Regions from separate parts of the Streptomyces sp. NPDC006309 genome, predicted to be linked through region 3. Evidence: riboswitches for the same ligand, from Rfam matches in the RefSeq annotation. Region 3 holds a riboswitch; each other region holds the start of a gene.
The links. Region 3 has a riboswitch for thiamine pyrophosphate ahead of thiO (glycine oxidase ThiO). Riboswitches for the same ligand answer to the same signal wherever they lie in the genome.
Positions count from the first base shown of each region.

Region 1 (6,180 bases), on a different contig from region 3:
CGAACCCGGCCGAGACCAGCAGCGCCCGCCGCACCAACGGCAGGTCCACCTCCCGCCACACCCGCCACGGCGAGGCCCCGAGCACGGCCGCCGCCTCCCGCAGCCGTCCGTCCACCGCGCGCAGCACGGGCAGCATGGTGCGTACGACGAAGGGGGCGCCCACCAGGGCCTGGGCGAGCGGCACCAGGATCCACGACTGGCGCAGATCCAGCGGCGGCCTGTCCAGCGCGATCAGGAAACCAAAGCCGACGGTCACGGCGGAGACGCCGAGCGGCAGCATCAGCAGCGCGTCGAAGCCCCGCACCAGTCGTCCCGCGTCCCGCCCGGCCAGCGCGGCGGCGGCGAGACCGCCCACCAGGACGGCGATGGCGGTGGCGGCGACGGCGTACTCCAGCGAGGTCCACACGGCGTGCACGGGCGCCACCAGGAACGTACCGCCGTCGGAGTCGGTCAGGGCCCGGTAGTAGCCGAGACCGGGGGCGTCGAGGGAGCGCCGGACGAGCACGGCGAGCGGCAGCACCAGGAGCAGGGCGATCGTCAGGAGGACCCCGGCGAGCAGCGCCCACTGGCCGCCGCCGCGCGGCGGGCGGGCGGTCACCTTCGGGTCGACCAGGCGCAGGGCGGTCTCCCGCCGCCGTACGGTCCGGGCGTGCACGGCGAGGATCGCGCCGACGGCGACGAACTGCACGAGGGTGAGGACGGCGGCCGTGGACAGGTCGAAGACCTCGGAGGTCTGCCGGTAGATCTCCACCTCCAGGGTGGAGAAGGTGGGGCCGCCGAGGATCTGCACCACGCCGAAGGAGGTGAAGGTGAACAGGAACACCATCAGCGCGGCGGCGGCCACGGCGGGCGCGAGCGCGGGCAGGGTGACCTGCCGCCAGGCCTTCGCCGGGGAGGCGCCCAGCAGGCGGGCGGCCTCCTCCTGGCGTGGGTCGAGCTGGGCCCACAGACCGCCGACGGTGCGGACGACGACCGCGTAGTTGAAGAAGACGTGGGCCAGCAGGATCGCCCACACGGTGGTGTCGAGCCGTACGCCCCACAACTGGTCGAGCAGCCCGTTGTGCCCGAGCAGGGCCAGGAAGGCGCTGCCGGCGACGACGGTCGGGAGCACGAACGGGACGGTGACCACGGCCCGCAGCAGTTGCTTGCCCGGGAAGCGCAGGCGGGCGAAGACGTAGGCGGCGGGCAGCGCGAGCAGCAGGGTGAGCGCGGTGGAGGCCAGCGCCTGCCAGGTGGTGAACCACAGCACGTGCCGGATGTCGGGCTGCGTGACGACGTCCGCGATCCGTCCGAGCCGCCAGCCGCCGTCCGCCTTCAGGCCGCGCGCGACGATCGCGGCCACGGGCCAGGCGAAGAACAGCGCGAAGAACGCGACGGGCAGGGCCATCAGCCCGAACCGCGCCGCGCTCCCCCGCCGGGTCCGGGCTACCTCAGTACGAGTGACGTCCACGTCTTGACCCACTGGTCGCGGTTGGCGGCGATCCGGTCCGGGGCCATGGTCTGCGGGTCCTTGGCCTGGGGGCCGTACTTCAGGAAGTCCGGCGGCACCTGGGCGGCCTCGCGCACGGGGTAGACGAACATGTTCAGCGGCATGTCCTCCTGGAACTCCTTGCTGAGCAGGAAGTCGAGGAACGCCTTGCCGCCCTTGGGGTTGCGGGCGTTGCTCAGGAGCCCCGCGTACTCGGTCTGCCGGAAGCAGGTGCCGCTCGCCACACCGGTCGGGGCGGTGGCGGGCCGCTTCTTGGCGTAGATCACCTCGGCGGGCGGGGAGGAGGCGTACGACACCACGAGCGGGCGGTCGCCGCCGGCCTTGCGGCCCTGGGTGGAGCCGGAGAACTCCTGGTCGTAGGCCTGCTCCCAGCCGTCGACGACCTTGACGCCGTTGGCCTTGAGCTTCTTCCAGTAGTCCTGCCAGCCCGCGTCGCCGAACTGTGCGGCGCTGCCGAGGAGGAAGCCGAGGCCCGGTGAGGAGGTGGCCGCGTTCTCGGTGACGAGCAGGTTCTTGTAGCGAGGATCGGCGAGGTCGGCGAAGGACCGCGGCGGGGTCAGCCGGTGCGCGCTGAAGTAGGCCTTGTCGTAGTTGACGCAGATGTCGCCGGTGTCGACGGGCGTGACGCGGTGCCTCGTCCGGTCGACCTGGTACTGCGGCAGGACCGTGCCGGATCCCTTGGCCTGATACGGCTGGAACAGCCCGTTGTCCAGGGCGCGGGACAGCAGGGTGTTGTCGACGCCGAAGAGGACGTCGCCCTGCGGGTTGTCCTTGGTGAGGATCGCCTTGTTGACGGCCTGGCCGGCGTCGCCGTCCTTGAGGACCTTGACCTGGTACCCGGACCGCTTCTCGAAGTCCTTCAGGACGTTCTTCGAGACGCTCCACGAGTCGTGGCTGACGAGGGTGACGGTCCTGGAGTCCGTGGGCTTCCCGGTGTCCGACGACCCGCACCCGGTCAGCGCGGGCAGGGCGAGGAGACCTAGCCCCGCCGCCACGGCCACGAGGGTCTTGTTGTGCACTGGATGTCCTCCTGGGGTGGGCCAGGAAGAGACGCGGCCCTGCCCGGGCCTCCGCGAGGGAGGCCGGGCAGGGCGCAACAGCTTGAGTGGTGACCGAACTTCCTACCCAGAATGACCTGGGCGAGGTTCAGAGGGTCTGCGGCCCGGTTGCCGCACTCTCAGCGCTGTGGCGCTCCCCTGTCGGAATATGAAGATATGTGGACGTGGTCAGATTACCGCTCGGTGGCCGCGAGCTGACCGCAGGCCCCGTCGATCTCCTGTCCACGGGTGTCCCGGACGGTCACCGGCACGCCGTGCGCGGCGATGGCCTCCACGAACGCCTTCTCGTCCTCCGGCCGGGAGGCCGTCCACTTCGAACCCGGGGTCGGGTTGAGCGGGATGAGGTTGACGTGCACGGGCTTGCCCCGGAGCAGCCGGCCGAGCCGGTCACCGCGCCAGGCCTGGTCGTTGATGTCCCGGATCAGCGCGTACTCGATCGACAGCCGGCGGCCCGACCTCTCGGTGTACTCGAAACCGGCGTCCAGCACCTCGCGCACCTTCCACCGCGTGTTCACGGGGACGAGGGTGTCGCGCAGTTCGTCATCGGGGGCGTGCAGGGAGATCGCGAGCCGGCACTTGAAGCCCTCGTCGGAGAACCGGTGGATGGCCGGCACCAGTCCGACGGTCGAGACGGTGATCCCGCGCTGGGACAGTCCCAGCCCGTCCGGGGCCGGGTCGGTGAGCGCCCGGATGGCGCCGACGACCCGCTTGTAGTTGGCGAGGGGCTCGCCCATGCCCATGAAGACGATGTTGGACAGCCGCGCCGGTCCGCCCGGCACCTCCCCGTCCCGCAGCGCCCGCATCCCGTCCACGATCTGGTGCACGATCTCGGCGGTGGACAGGTTCCGGTCCAGACCGGCCTGCCCGGTGGCGCAGAACGGGCAGTTCATCCCGCATCCGGCCTGGGAGCTGATGCACATGGTGACCCGGTCCGGGTACCGCATCAGCACGGACTCGACCAGCGTGCCGTCGAACAGCCGCCACAGCGTCTTGCGCGTGGTCCCCTGGTCGGTCGACAGATGCCGGACGACCGTCATCAGCTCCGGCAGCAGCGCTTCTTGCAGCTTCCCGCGCGACCCGGCGGGGATGTCGGTCCACTGCGCGGGGTCGTGCGCGTACCGCGCGAAGTAGTGCTGCGCGAGCTGCTTGGCACGGAACGGCTTCTCACCGATCTCGGCCACCGCGTCCTTGCGCTCGGCGGGCGTGAGGTCGGCGAGATGCCGCGGCGGCTTCTTGGCTCCGCGCGGCGCGACAAAGGTGAGTTCTCCGGGCTTAGGCATGGCTCTACCAGTGTCGCAGATCCAATCGGGTGACCTGGGGCCGTCGCCCGCTACGAGTGCCCTTCGTGCTGTTCGCCGGTCGTCGCTCAGCGGCCGGACGGCCGGCGGGCGGTACGGACAACGCGGGCGGCCGTCCGGCGCGGGCGGCGCAGCCGGGGGTCCGTGCACCTGTCGGTGGGGCAAGTGGGCATTGCCCACTTGCCCCACCTCGGTTAGGCTGGGGATACCGCGATCCCGCCTGGACTCGGCGCCCTCCCGCGGTGTTGACCGACCAACGCCGAGACGTCGGACCACCAAGGAGTGCAGCCATGAGGACCAATGCGCGCGAGGAGTTCGAAGCCATAGCAGAGACCGAAGTCGACGCCCGAGGACGCGTCTCCCTCGGACGCGCCGGAGCCAAGCCGGGCCGGCGCTACCGGGTGGAGGCCGACCCCGACGGTGTGCTCTTGCTGACCCCTGTCGTCTCCATCCCCGAGCGCGAACTACTGGTCTGGACAGACCACGAGGTAGCCGATCGCGTTCGCCGCGGAGTGCAGCAGGCCAAGGAAGGGAAGACCAAGGACCTCGGCGACTTCAGCCAGTACCTCGCGGAGGACGAAACCGAGGACTGACCTTTGTTCACCCTTCGCTTTTCCGACGACGCTGAAGCCACGCTCGACCGGTTGACGGCGGGCGGCAACGCCACCGCCTCGAAGCTGAAGAAGGTTCATCGCACCCTCGGACGCCTCCAGATCGACCCGAGATATCCGGGCTTGCGTTCCCACCAGTACGAGCACTTCCCGAATCTGCCGAGCGAGAAGGTCTGGGACTCCTACGTGGAGAACCAGACGGCGTCAGCCTGGCGCGTCTACTGGATGTACGGCCCGAACGAGAAGGACGAGCAGGGCAACGAGGTGTCCGTGATCACCGTGCTGCTGATCGGTCCGCACCTCTAGCAGTGACGCCCACGCCCGGGTCCCGGCACAGAGGGGGATCTCGCCTCTCACCAGGTCACGGGCAGGGTCCTCGGGCCGCGGATCAGGCCCTGGCGCTGGAACTCGACCTCCTGTGGGGGCACCGCCAGCCGGATGCCGGGGAAGCGGGTGAGAACGGCGCCGATCACCACCTCGGCCTCCATGCGGGCCATGACGGCGGCCAGGCAGTGGTGCGGGCCGTGGCCGAACGCCAGGTGGGCCCGGTTCTCGCGGTCGAAGTCCAGGGCGTCGGGGTCGGGGAACACCTCGGGGTCGCGGTTGGCGGCGACGTACGCGTTGTAGACGACCTCACCGGCCCGGATCAACTGGCCGCCGACGGTGACGTCCTCCACGGCGATCCGGGGGATGCCGACGCCGTTGCGGTGCGGGACGTAGCGGAACAGCTCGTCCACGGCCCGGGGCAGCAGCTCGGGCTCGCGGCGCAGCCGGTTCAGGTGCCCGGGGTGGGTGAGCAGCGCGTACATCATCGAGCCGCTGTTGTTGCGGACGGCGTGGCCGCCGCTGACCTGGACGGCGGTGGCGAGGGAGATCGCCTCGTCGTCGGTGATCTCACCCGCCGTGACGGCCTGGGCCAGCACCCCGGCGAGGTCCTCGCGGGGCTCCGCACGGCGGTGCCGGAGCAGTTCGGCGATGCGGGCGCGGTTGGTCCGGGCCACCTGTGCGGCGCGCTCCTTGGACTCGGCGCCCGCGGACAGCAGTGCCTCGCCCGTCTCCGCCCAGCGGTGCCAGTCCTTCTCCTCCACGCCGAGGAAGTCGCGGATCACGGCGATCGGGAAGGGGCCGTGCAGGTGCTCCATCAGGTCGGCCGGTGCGCCGGCGCGTTCCATCCCGTCGAGCAGCTCGGCGGCCCGGCGCTCGGCCAGCGGGCGCAGCCGCTGCATGCTCCGGCCGGTGAACGCGCGGGCGACGACCCGGCGCAGCCGGTTGTGGCGGGGCGGGTCGATGTATTGCAGGCCCGCCGTCTGCGAGGCAACCGGCTCCGGGCGCATGCTGGTGACGTCGCGGCCGACGACCTGTTCCCGGGAGAAGCGCGGGTCGGAGGTGACGAAGCGGATGTCCTCGTACCGGGTGGCCAGCCAGGCGTGGCCCTCCCCGTACGGCAGCCTGATCCGGGTGACGGGCTCCTCGCGCAGCACCTCGTCCAGGAACGGGTCGGGGTCGAGTGCGGGCAGGTCGTCGACGGGCCAGAACCTCACCCGCGGCGGAGACGGGGCGGAGGGCGGTACGGCGGCTGGGTCGAGGGGCATCGGACACACTCCCTGCTGCGTGGCCGGGCGGCGGGGGAACGCCGTCCTCTGAAGGGAGTCTGCCGCGCCCGGAGCTCACCCGCCGAGTCGTGCTGCGGCATCCGGGTGCCGCCTTCCCCGGGACCGGCCGCC
Region 1 covers NZ_JBEXRO010000014.1:115,429-121,608, forward strand. The annotation lists gene ABZ117_RS19770 (iron ABC transporter permease) at 1-1,387, opposite strand, end outside; gene ABZ117_RS19775 (thiamine ABC transporter substrate-binding protein) at 1,426-2,508, opposite strand; TPP riboswitch at 2,590-2,697, opposite strand; gene rlmN (23S rRNA (adenine(2503)-C(2))-methyltransferase RlmN) at 2,721-3,827, opposite strand; gene ABZ117_RS19785 (hypothetical protein) at 4,136-4,438, shown strand; gene ABZ117_RS19790 (hypothetical protein) at 4,442-4,762, shown strand; gene ABZ117_RS19795 (cytochrome P450) at 4,810-6,048, opposite strand.
Region 1: another riboswitch for thiamine pyrophosphate. It lies ahead of ABZ117_RS19775 (thiamine ABC transporter substrate-binding protein); the one in region 3 lies ahead of thiO (glycine oxidase ThiO).

Region 2 (6,180 bases), on a different contig from region 3:
GCCGTCTGCGCGCGGTGGCCGACGGTTAGAGTCCGGAACTCCCCACGGGATCCGGCTCCGTGGGTGGCGCAGACCCCCCTCCGTGCTCTTCCCCGCACGGGCTGCCCCTCGCGCTACGGGAGTACCCCTTGGCCACGGTCGACACCGCACCGGCAGAACCCCACGCACCCCCCGTCCCCCCGCGCTCGTGCGCGCCGCCCCTTCAGCGACCGGCCCCCCTGGCCGTCCCCGGCCGGCCCACGTCCGCCTCCGTCCCCGGCCGGCCCACGTCCGCCTCCGTCCCCGGCCGGCCCACGTCCGCTGCCCCGGGGCCCCCGGCCGGTGCGACGCTCATCGGATCCGTCCAGCGCGCCATGCGCCTGCTCGAGGCCGTCGCCGCCCGCCCGTACGGTGCCCCCGCCAAGCAGCTCGCCCGGGAGACGGGCCTGGCGCTGCCCACGACGTACCACCTGCTGCGCACCCTTGTGCACGAGGGCTACCTGTACCGCGAGAAGGGGCTGTTCTTCCTCGGTGACGCCGCCGCGCGGCTCGCGAGCAGCGGAGCACAGCAGAAACGTCGCAGCTCGGTGGCGGACATGCTCGCGCACTGGCGTGATTCGATCGGTGTACCGGTGTACTACGCGATGTACCGGGACGGCGAGATCGACGTGATGTGCGTCTCCGACTCGCGCGAGGCACCCGCGGTCGAGGAGTGGGCCGACTTCCGTGAGACCGGCCACGCCCATGCCATCGGACAGTGCCTGCTGTCCCAGCTGGACGAGGACGCCCGGCGCGACCACCTCGCCCACTACCCGGCCGAACCCCTCACGCCCTACACCGTGCGGGACCACGGCGCGCTGCTGCGGCGACTGGCCCGCACCCGGCGCATGGAACTGACGGTGGAGCGTCAGGAGTACGCGCTCGGGACGGTCTGCGCGGCGGTCCCCATCACGGTCGGCACGACCGCGGCCACCATGGCCATCTCCCTGCCCGTCCAGCGGGCCGACCGGCTGCTGCCCGCCGCCCGCCGGCTCCAGGCGGAGATCGGGCGGCACGTCGGCTCGCTCACGCTCTCTATCAGCATGTGAAAACTTACTCCTTGTGATCTATTGCGTACTTTCAGCAAGATTTGACCATGGCTAGAGGGATCAATCCCGGCCAGTCGATGTCATATGACGGGGTAGGCGATGCGCGAGTCCGTACAGGCAGAAGTCATGATGAGCTTTCTCGTGTCGGAGGAGCTCTCCTTCCGCATCCCGGTGGAGCTGCGCTACGAGACCTGTGATCCGTACGCGGTGCGGCTCACCTTTCACCTGCCCGGTGACGCCCCGGTGACCTGGGCCTTCGGGCGCGAGCTGTTGATCGACGGGGTCGGGCGGCCCTGCGGGGAGGGTGATGTGCGCATCGCTCCAGCCGATTCCGAGGTGCTGGGCGAAGTGCTGATCCGGCTTCAGGTGGGCGGGGACCAGGCGCTGTTCCGTTCGTCGGCGCCGCCGCTGGTGGCCTTCCTCGACCGGACGGACAAGCTCGTGCCGCTCGGTCAGGAGGGTGCGCTGGCGGACTTCGACGCTCATCTCGACGAGGCGCTGGACCGCATCCTGGCCGAGGAACAGAGCGCCGGCTGAAGCGTCACGATACGAGGCACCGACGCACCGTCATCTCGTCCGCCTCCGTGCAGGAACGCTTCTGCACCCGGTGGACGGCACCACCGCCCCACCCCACGTCGCGTTCACCGCTTCCGGCGCCGGCCCCGGCCGCCGCGCGCCGGTGCGGGACGCCCCCCGGCAGGCACCGGGTCAGCCGCTCCCGACCGGTCGGCCGAGACCACCAGCGCGGCCAGCGCGGTGGTGACCGGCACCGAGGCGACCAGGCCGATCGAGCCCACCAGCGTGCGCACGATCTCCTCGGCCACCAGTTCGCTGTCCGCCACGGTCCCCACGCTGCTCTGCGCGATCGAGAACAGCAGCAGCAGCGGCAGCGCGGCGCCGGCGTAGGCGAGCACCAGCGTGTTGACCACGGAGGCGATGTGATCTCGGCCGATCCGGATGGCCGCCCGGTACAGCCCCCGCCAGCCCATCGCCGGGTTCGCCTCGTGCAGTTCCCAGACCGCCGACGTCTGCGTCACCGTCACGTCGTCCAGGACGCCGAGCGAGCCGATGATGACGCCGGCCAGCAGCAGACCGCTCATGTCGATCGACGGATACAGGCCGTGGATCAGACCGGTGTTGTCGTCCGTGTTGCCGGTCAGCGCGGACCAGCCGATGAACAGCGAGCCGAGCAGGCCGATCAGCGACAGGGAGATCAGCGTGCCGAGCACCGCCACCGACGTGCGGGCGGACAGGCCATGGCACATGTACAGCGCGATCAGCATGATGGCGCTCGCTCCCACCACGGCCACGACCAGCGGATCGGAGCCCTGGAGGATGGCGGGCAGGATGAACAGGGTCAGCACGAGGAAGCTCACCGCCAGGGCGACCAGAGCCATGAGACCGCGCAGCCGGCCGACCACGACGACGGCCACGGCGAAGATCCCCGCGAGCAACGCCATGGGGAACGTCCGGTTCACATCGGTCACCGAGTACTGGAGGTTCTTCGGTGCCGAAGGCTCGTAGGCGACGACGACCTTCTCGTCCCGGTGCAACTGCCGAGTCTGGTCCGGCTGCACGATCTCGGTGAACGTACGGCCTGTGTCCTCGCCGGTGTCGACGCGGACGGTCGCCTTCTTGCAGGTTTTGCCGCCCGCCTGCTTCGCGGGGGCGCCGCCGGTGGCGGAGGGGGCGCCGGCCGGGGCGCCGCCCGACGCGTTCACCGACGCGCAGCTGACCTCGGTGACCCGGATGACCGTGGCCTGCTGGGTCTGCCGGTCGAAACCGACGCCGGTGCGCGAGTGGGGCGGGGCTCCGCCGGGCCAGAGCACCGCGAGGCCGACGACGACCGCCACGGTGAAGGGGATCAGGATCGCCGCGATCACCTTCCGCAAGTGCTGGGAGACCGGCGCGGCCGGGCCGTGGCCGTGCGCGTGACCGTGGTGGCCGCCTTCCCTGGCTCCGTGGTCGTGCGCGGGACCGTGATGCCCGCCCGCACCGGTTCCGTGGCCGTGCGCGTTGCCCTGTCCCGGGCCGTCTCGGCTGGGCGGATCGGGCGGCTGGTGGGGGTACTGCTCCATCCTGGTCACCGCCCGATCATCGCAAGAACGGTGGGGGCCCACTGTTCACCGCGCCCCCCATGCCGCTAGCGTGGAGACACCTTTGCACACGCGGGAGCTCGGAGCACCGGGCTGAGAGGGCGCTGACCTCCGTAGACGCGATGTTTCACGTGGAACCAACAGGTCCCACGCAGGACATCGGCACACGGGAATCGCTGCGTCGACCGCCGAACCTGTTACCGGGTAATGCCGGCGTAGGGAGTAGGTCCGATGACCAACAAGGACGCACGCACGCCTGCCTCCGTTCGGGACGAGAAGTCCGACGAGGCCGGGAAGTCCATCGGCTGGCACAAGGCGTACGTCGAGGGCTCGCGCCCCGACCTGCGCGTGCCGGTCCGTCAGGTGCACCTCACCAACGGGGAGTCGGTCACGCTGTACGACACGTCGGGGCCGTACACCGATCCGCTCGCCGATACGGACGTCCGCAGGGGCCTGTCACCGCTGCGGGAGAACTGGATCATCGCCCGCGGTGACACCGAGGAGTACGCGGGCCGTCCTGTCCGTCCCGAGGACGACGGGCTCCGGCACACCTCGCCGCGCGGCGGGCTGCGCAACCTGGACGCGGTCTTCCCCGGGCGCCCGCGCCAGCCGCGGCGCGGCCGGAGCGACCGGCCGGTGACGCAGCTCGCCTATGCCCGACGAGGCGAGATCACGCCGGAGATGGAGTTCGTGGCCATCCGGGAGAACGTCTCTCCCGAGGTGGTCCGCGAGGAGATCGCGGCAGGCCGGGCCGTGCTGCCGGCCAACGTCAACCACCCGGAGATCGAGCCGATGATCATCGGCAAGCGGTTCCTGGTGAAGGTGAACGCCAACATCGGCAACTCCGCGGTGACGTCCTCCATCGAGGAGGAGGTCGAGAAGATGACCTGGGCGACCCGCTGGGGCGCCGACACGGTCATGGACCTCTCGACCGGCCGCAACATCCACACCACCCGTGAGTGGGTGCTGCGCAACTCCCCCGTCCCCATCGGCACGGTGCCGCTGTACCAGGCCCTGGAAAAGGTCGACGGCCGGGCCGAGGAACTGACCTGGGAGATCTACAAGGACACCGTCATCGAGCAGGCCGAGCAGGGCGTGGACTACATGACCGTCCACGCGGGCGTCCGGCTGCCGTACGTCCCGCTCACCGCCAACCGCAAGACGGGCATCGTGTCGCGCGGAGGTTCCATCATGGCCGCGTGGTGCCTGGCGCACCACAAGGAGTCGTTCCTGTACGAGAACTTCGAAGAGTTGTGCGAGATTCTCGCCGCCTACGACGTCACGTACTCGCTGGGCGACGGGCTCAGGCCCGGTTCGATCGCGGACGCCAACGACGAGGCGCAGTTCGCGGAACTGAGGACGCTCGGGGAACTCAACCGCGTCGCCAGGCGCTTTCAGGTACAGACGATGATCGAGGGCCCCGGGCATGTCCCGATGCACAAGATCAAGGAGAACATCGACCTTCAGCAGGAGATCTGTGATGAAGCTCCGTTCTATACGCTCGGCCCGCTCACCACGGACGTCGCGCCGGCGTACGACCACATCACCTCCGGCATCGGTGCCGCGATGATCGCTTGGTGGGGCACGGCGATGCTCTGCTACGTCACGCCCAAGGAGCACCTGGGCCTGCCCAACCGGGACGACGTCAAGACCGGTGTCATCACCTACAAGATCGCCGCGCACGCGGCAGACCTGGCCAAGGGGCACCCGGGCGCTCAGGAGTGGGACGACGCGCTGTCGGACGCCCGTTTCGAGTTCCGGTGGGAGGACCAGTTCAACCTCGCCCTGGACCCGGACACGGCACGGGAGTTCCACGACGAGACCCTGCCCGCGGAACCCGCCAAGACGGCCCACTTCTGCTCCATGTGCGGGCCGAAGTTCTGCAGCATGAAGATCTCGCAGGACATCCGGCGCGAGCACGGCGGCGACCGGGCCGAGATCGAGCAGGGCATGGCCCAGAAGTCGCAGGAGTTCGCGGCGGCGGGCAACCGGGTCTACCTGCCGGTCGCCGACTGAGAGGCGCGGTGAACGTGCCGCGCCGGCCGGGCCCTTGAGGGGACGGCCGGCGCGGTGGGCCGGAGTCGTCCGGCGCGCGGGGCCGGACTGCCGCGGGTGCGGTCAGTCGGGCTGGTGCTCCGGGCCGCCGTAGTCCGGGCTCGTGTAGTCGGGGCTGGTGAAACTGGGGCGGCCGCTCGGGGTGCCGTCGTCCCCGGGGCTGCTGAAGCCGGGACGGTCGTAGCCCAGACGCGGGATGCGGCCGGTCGTCGGGGCGGGCGGGGCCGTACGGCGCACGGCGGGCGGACCCGGTTCGGTGAGCGCCTCCCGCAGGAACGGCAGGATGCCGCGCTCCAGCAGCGCCTCCCGCCACGCCTCTCTGGCCCCGGCCAGCTCCTCGTGCGCCGCCTCCTGGGCGCGGGCCTCCGCCGAGGTGCTGTTGCGCAGGGCGGTGAGCAGCAGCCCGACGGCGGCGACGAGGATCCCGGCCGCCGTGAGAGCGCCGAACACCCAGCCGGTGGTGAGCATGGTCCGGGCGAAGGTCTGCCCGGGATCCAGCACCTTCAGGAGGTAGCCGACGAGGAGGAAGAGGACGGCCGCGCTCCCGGAGAGGAGGGGAGCTAGGACGGCGATGACGGCGACGGCGCCCGCGCCGGTGCTCTCGGCGGCCTCCCCGAGGGCGGTGGCGAGGTTCGTGGCGTCCGGATCCGGTTCCGCCGCGCCGGGGCCGCCGGCGGCGGGCTGGACGGACAAGGCCGGGTGACGCAGTTCGTCGCGGACCTTGACGTAGTGCTGGTACTCGGCCGCCGCGGCTGCCGTGATCACGGCGCTGGCGCTTCGTGCCATGGTGCGCAGTTGTTCGGGATTGAGCCGCTGACCCACAGCGGCCAGTTCCGGCCGGTCGGGTGCGGAGCGCAGCGCCTCATCGAGGAGCCGCTCGAAATCCTGGCGGTCCTCGCTCTGAAGGTGCTGCGGAACGCTGTTCATGTGCATCCCCCGGTGCTCCGTAGGGCTGGGGCTCG
Region 2 covers NZ_JBEXRO010000005.1:229,326-235,505, forward strand. The annotation lists gene ABZ117_RS10135 (IclR family transcriptional regulator C-terminal domain-containing protein) at 333-1,067, shown strand; gene ABZ117_RS10140 (SsgA family sporulation/cell division regulator) at 1,167-1,604, shown strand; gene ABZ117_RS10145 (YibE/F family protein) at 1,709-3,154, opposite strand; TPP riboswitch at 3,226-3,402, shown strand; gene thiC (phosphomethylpyrimidine synthase ThiC) at 3,395-5,179, shown strand; gene ABZ117_RS10155 (hypothetical protein) at 5,282-6,151, opposite strand.
Region 2: another riboswitch for thiamine pyrophosphate. It lies ahead of thiC (phosphomethylpyrimidine synthase ThiC); the one in region 3 lies ahead of thiO (glycine oxidase ThiO).

Region 3 (6,180 bases):
GTCGGCGAGCGCGGCGCGGGCGGTGTCGGACATGCGTGGGTCCCCCCGTGGTCGGTGTGTCTGACGGTGCGGGTGGCGTGCGGGCGCGGGGCCCGCACGCCGGCCCCTGGTGCGGGCCGCCTCAGACGGCGAGCGCCTGGGCGCGGCGCTTCACCTCCGTGCCGCGATTCTCGCTCAGGGCCTGCGCGGGGGTGCCGGGCAGGGTCGGGTCGGGGGTGAAGAGCCACTCGATCATCTCTTCATCGGTGAAGCCGTCGTCCCGCAGGAGCGTCAGGGTCCCGGTCAGGCCCTTGACGATCTTGTCCTCGTCGATGAAGGCGGCGGGGACGTACAGCGCCCTGTTCTCACCTCGGCGTACGGCGATGAGCTGGCCGTCCTTGACCAGCTGCCGCACACGCGTCACCTCGATACCGAACATCTCGGCGATATCGGGCAGGGTGAGCCAGGCGGGGACGAGAGCTTCGATCTTTGCGTCAATCTCGGTCACAGGACAAGCCTGCCATCCCCCACTGACAGTCGGAAGCCAGGTGGGTCCACCTGGGACGATGTGCCGGGGCCGGCCGGCCGCCGCCGACGTGCCCCGAAGGGCGCGGCCGGCTAGTCGGTGCCGGCGTCCTTCAGGGGGCGGCTCGGGTCGGCCAGTGCCCGGACGTCCATGCGCCGGCCCGCCTCGATCAGCCGTCGTCCCTGCGCCAGGTCCCGGGGGCGGCCGACCGCCAGCAGGGCCACCAGCCGGTCCTCGCGCAGCCAGCACACCGTCCAGGCCGGTCCCGCCGGGTCGCCGCGCCAGACCAGGCGGTCGGCGGCGGCGTGGTGGCCGGCGTGCTGCACGAACCGGCCGAACTGCTCGGACCAGAAGTACGGCACCGGGTCGTAGGTCTGCGGGGTGTCGCCGAGGTGGTCGGCGGCGAGGATGTTCGCGGCGACCGTGCGCGGGCCCTGGAGGGCGTTGTCCCAGTGGTGGACGAGCAGCCGTTCGCCGTAGCGGGCCGACGGGAACGAGGCGCAGTCGCCGACGGCGTACACATCCGGCAGGGAGGTGCGCAGGCGGGCGTCGGCGATGATCTCGCCGTGCGCGCCCAGCTCGATGCCGGAGCCGGCCAGCCAGGCGGTGGCGGGGCGGGCGCCGATGCCGACGACGACGGCGCCGGCGGGCAGCCGTGTGCCGTCGGCGAGCAGCACCGCGCCGGGCTCGACGCGCTCCACGCGCGCGTGCGTGCGCAGTTCCACGCCGGCGTCGGCGTACCAGGCGGCCATGGGGGCGGCGACCTCGGCGGGCAGGGCGCCGGCGAGCGGCCGGTCCGCGGCCTCGACGACGGTCACCCCGCAGCCCGCCTCGCGGGCGGCGGTGGCGAACTCGGCGCCGATCCAGCCGGCGCCGACGACCACGACGTCGTGCTGCCGGGCGAGGACGGGCCGCAGCCGTTCGGCGTCGTCCAGGGTGCGCAGCAGGTGTACGCCGGGCAGGTCCTCGGTGCCGGGCAGGGTGACCGGTTCGGCGCCGGTGGCGAGGACCAGGACGTCGTAGGGCACCGGGCCGGTCCCGGTGTCCAGTTCGTGGTCGGCGGGGCGCAGGCCGCGCACCTCGCAGCCGAGGCGCAGCTCGACGCCGAGGGCCTCGAAGTCCACGTCGAAGGCGGATCCCTCGGCCTTGCCGAGCAGGACGGCCTTCGACAGCGGCGGCCGGTCGTAGGGCTGGTGGGCCTCGGCCCCGATGACGGTCACCGTCCCCCGGAAGCCCTGTTCCCGCAGGGCGACCGCGGTCTGGACCCCGGCCATGCCCGCGCCGACGACGACCACGCGGGGTCCTTGCGACGTGCCCTCTTGCGCTGTCTGCTCGCTCACCCGATCACCTTAGTCAGGTGACGTTCCGTCAGTCAGGGGGCGTGCTCGGTGACCTGTTCCACAACGCTGGTGCCGGAGCCCGGCCGGGACTCCCACTCCCAGGCCTCCTCCAGCCGCAGCCGCCCGTCGGGCAGTTCCACGACCGTGGACACGCAGTGCCCGGAGGCGGTCGTCCCGTCGGTCCTCAGCTGCACGTAGCGGAAGTCCAGCCGGTCGCCCTCGCGGGTGCCGACCAGGTGGCCCCGTACGACGTCGCCGCCCGCGTACCCGGCCCAGATCGCGCCGTCGTCCTCGTGGTAGGCGAACCGGGTGCGGGTGCCCACCTGACCTGGGGCCTGGTCCGCCACGGGGGCGAAATGCAGTCCGTCGAGCGAGCGGGACATGGCGGAGGACTCCCTTACGCGTGGTGAGCGGGGCGGGCTAGGGTGGCCACCGTACAAGCACTCGCGGGAGCCCGGACGCACCGGGCTGAGAGGGAGGCTGGCGGCCTCCGACCGTACGAACCTGATCCGGGTCATGCCGGCGAAGGGAGGGGCTGGACGCCCATGTCGTCACGTACGTCCGACGTCCTCGTCATCGGGGGCGGGATCATCGGCCTGGTCACGGCCTGGCGGGCCGCGCAACGCGGTCTGGCCACGGCCGTGGTGGACCCCGAGCCGGGTGGCGGGGCCGCCCGGGTCGCGGCCGGGATGCTGGCCGCGGTCACCGAACTGCACTACGGCGAGGAGACGCTGCTCGCCCTCAACCTGGAGTCGGCCCGCCGCTACCCCGAGTTCGTGGCCGAGCTGTCCGAGCTGACCGGCCACGACCCCGGTTACCGCCGCTGCGGCACCCTCGCCGTCGCGCTCAACGCCGACGACCGCGCGCACCTGCGGGACCTGCACTCCTTGCAGCAGCGATCGGGGCTCGCCTCCGAGTGGCTGTCCGGGCGGGAGTGCCGCCGCCTGGAGCCGATGCTGGCGCCCGGGGTGCGCGGCGGCCTGCGGGTCGACGGCGACCACCAGGTCGACCCGCGGCGGCTGTCGGCGGCCCTGATGGCGGCGTGCGAGCGGGCCGGCGTGGTGTTCCACCGCGCGTGGACCGAGCGGCTGGACGTCGCGGGGGGCCGGGCCACCGGGGTCACCACGGCCGACGGGACCGGGCTGAGCGCAGGTCAGGTGGTGCTCGCGGCCGGGAGCCTGAGCGGGCGGCTCGCGGGCCTGCCGGAGGAGCTGCGTCCCCCGGTCCGGCCGGTCAAGGGGCAGGTGCTGCGGCTGACCGTGCCGCGCCGGTTCGCGCCGTTCCTGAGCCGTACGGTGCGGGCGGTGGTCCGCGGCAGCCAGGTCTACCTGGTGCCCCGGGAGAACGGCGAGCTGGTCGTCGGCGCCACCAGCGAGGAGCAGGGCTGGGACACGACGGTCACGGCCGGCGGCGTGTACGAGCTGCTGCGCGACGCCCACGAGCTGGTGCCCGGCATCACCGAGCTGCCGCTCACCGAGACCCGGGCCGGGCTGCGGCCCGCCTCCCCCGACAACGCGCCGCTGCTCGGCCCGTCCGGCCTGGACGGGCTGCTGCTGGCCACCGGGCACCACCGCAACGGGGTGCTGCTCACGCCGGTCACCGGGGACGTGCTGGCGCACACCCTGGTCACCGGGACCCTTCCTCCGGAGGCACGTCCGTTCACCCCGCGGCGGTTCGGCGCCGCACCCGTGGAACAGCTGGAGCAGCCCGCATGAACGTTTCCGTCACCATCTCCGTCAACGGCGAACCCCGCCGCATCGTCGCGGGCACCGCGCTGGACGCCCTGGTGGGGTCCCTCACCGCGGCGCCGCGCGGGGTGGCCGCCGCCGTCAACGAGACCGTCGTCCCGCGCGCACGGTGGGCGGCGACCGCCCTCGCCGAGGGCGACCGCGTCGAGGTCCTCACCGCCGTGCAGGGAGGCTGAGTCATGGCCGACGATCCCCTGGTCCTCGGTGGGCTGACCCTCTCCTCCCGGCTGATCATGGGCACGGGAGGGGCGCCCAGTCTGGACGTGCTGGAGCGCTCGCTCATCGCCTCCGGCACGGAGCTGACCACGGTCGCGATGCGCCGGGTGGACCTCGGCGTGCACGGCTCGGTGCTGTCCGTGCTGGAGCGGCTCGGCATCCGGGTGCTGCCGAACACGGCGGGCTGTTTCACCGCCGGCGAGGCCGTGCTGACCGCCCGGCTGGCCCGGGAGGCGCTGGGCACGGACCTGATCAAGCTGGAGGTCATCGCCGACGAGCGGACGCTGCTGCCGGACCCGGTGGAGACGCTGGACGCCGCGGAGACGCTGGTCGACGAGGGGTTCACGGTGCTGCCGTACACCAACGACGACCCCGTCCTCGCGCGGAAGCTGGAGGACGCCGGCTGTGCGGCGGTGATGCCGCTGGGCTCGCCGATCGGGTCCGGTCTCGGTATCCGCAACCCGCACAACTTCCAGCTGATCGTGGAGCACGCGCGCGTGCCGGTGATCCTGGACGCGGGGGCCGGTACGGCGTCCGACGCGGCCCTCGCGATGGAGCTGGGCTGTGCCGGGGTGATGCTGGCGTCCGCGGTGACGCGGGCGCAGGAGCCGGAGCTGATGGCCGCGGCCATGAGGCACGCCGTGGAGGCGGGGCGGCTGGCCCGGCGGGCCGGGCGGATCCCGCGGCGCCACTTCGCGCAGGCCTCCTCCCCGGCCGCGGGCCTCGCCCGCCTGGACCCGGAACGGCCCGCCTTCTAGGCGCGCCCTCCAGGCCCTTGCGCACGGAGCGGGGGCCGGCTCCGGCCGGCCCTCGCCTCCCGCCGGGCTCCGCGTCCGTGACGGTCACAGCTCTGCTGCATTCCGCCGCCTGGGGCACCGTGGCCGGCGGTGGTGTCGGTGGGTCCTCGTAGACTCCCCTGCGTGGATACGACCCTTCAGGACCCCCTCGTCGGTCAGCTGCTCGACGGCCGCTACCGCGTCGACGCGCGGGTCGCGGCCGGCGGTATGGCCACGGTCTACCGGGCCCTGGACACCCGCCTGGACCGCGTCCTCGCGCTGAAGGTGATGCACCCGGCGCTCGCGGCCGACGGGTCCTTCGTCGAGCGGTTCATCCGGGAGGCGAAGTCCGTCGCCCGGCTCGACCACCCCAACGTGGTGCAGGTCTTCGACCAGGGCACCGACGGGTCGTACGTGTACCTGGCGATGGAGTACGTCGCCGGGTGCACCCTGCGGGACGTGCTGCGCGAGCGGGGCGCCGTGCAGCCGCGGGCCGCCCTGGACGTCCTGGAGCCGGTGCTGGCCGCGCTGGGCGCCGCCCACCGGGCCGGGTTCGTGCACCGGGACATGAAGCCGGAGAACGTGCTCATAGGGGACGACGGCCGGGTCAAGGTGGCCGACTTCGGGCTGGTGCGCTCCGTGGACACGGTGACCAGCACGACGGGCGCCGTCCTCGGGACCGTCTCCTATCTCGCCCCCGAGCAGATCGAGCAGGGCACCGCGGACCCGCGCGTCGACGTGTACGCGTGCGGTGTGGTCCTGTACGAGATGCTGACCGGCGGCAAGCCGCACGCCGGTGAATCCCCGGCCCAGGTGCTCTACCGGCACATCCACGAGGACGTACCGCCGCCCTCGGCGCTCGTGCCCGGGCTGCCGTACCAGCTGGACGAGCTGGTGGCGTCGGCCACCGCGCGCACCCCGGACCTCCGGCCGCACGACGCCGTGGCGCTGCTCCTCCAGGTGCGCGGGGCCCGCGAGGGGCTGACCGACGAGCAGCTGGACGCGCTGCCGCCGCAGGCGCTGACCGCGGAGCACGACAACGCCGGTGACCGCACGAGCGTGATCCCGCGCTCGCTGACCGTGCCCCGGCCGCGGCCCGTCGACGGCGACGCCCCCGCGGACGTCACCGACCGCACCGCCCGCTTCGCGAGCCCGCCGCCGCCTCCTGAGCGGCGGCGCCCGGCGCGGCCCAGGCGCACGGTGCTGGCGGTCGTCGCGGCGGTACTGGTGGTGTTCGGCGTGGGCGCCGGGGTCTGGTACATCAACTCCGGCCAGTTCACCGAGGTCCCGCCGCTGCTGGCGAAGACGGAGGCGCAGGCGAGGGCGCGGCTGAAGGAGGCCGGGCTCGACGTCGGGCAGGTCAAACACGCCTACAGCGACACGATCAGGCGCGGCACGGTCATCAGCAGCGACCCCGCGGTCGGCGGCCGGATCCGGGACCACGACGCGGTGACCCTGACCGTGTCGCTGGGCCCGAAGACGGTGAAGGTGCCCGACGTGGCGGGCCGGCCGCTGGCGAAGGCGCAGGCGCGGCTGAAGGCGGACGGCCTGGAGCCGGGCATGGTCACGCGCGCGTTCAGCGACGACGTGCCCAA
Region 3 covers NZ_JBEXRO010000009.1:42,485-48,664, reverse strand. The annotation lists gene thiE (thiamine phosphate synthase) at 1-33, opposite strand, end outside; gene ABZ117_RS14690 (Rv2175c family DNA-binding protein) at 122-487, opposite strand; gene ABZ117_RS14685 (FAD-dependent oxidoreductase) at 598-1,845, opposite strand; gene ABZ117_RS14680 (hypothetical protein) at 1,878-2,228, opposite strand; TPP riboswitch at 2,282-2,393, shown strand; gene thiO (glycine oxidase ThiO) at 2,391-3,560, shown strand; gene thiS (sulfur carrier protein ThiS) at 3,557-3,769, shown strand; gene ABZ117_RS14665 (thiazole synthase) at 3,773-4,567, shown strand; gene pknB (Stk1 family PASTA domain-containing Ser/Thr kinase) at 4,730-6,180, shown strand, end outside.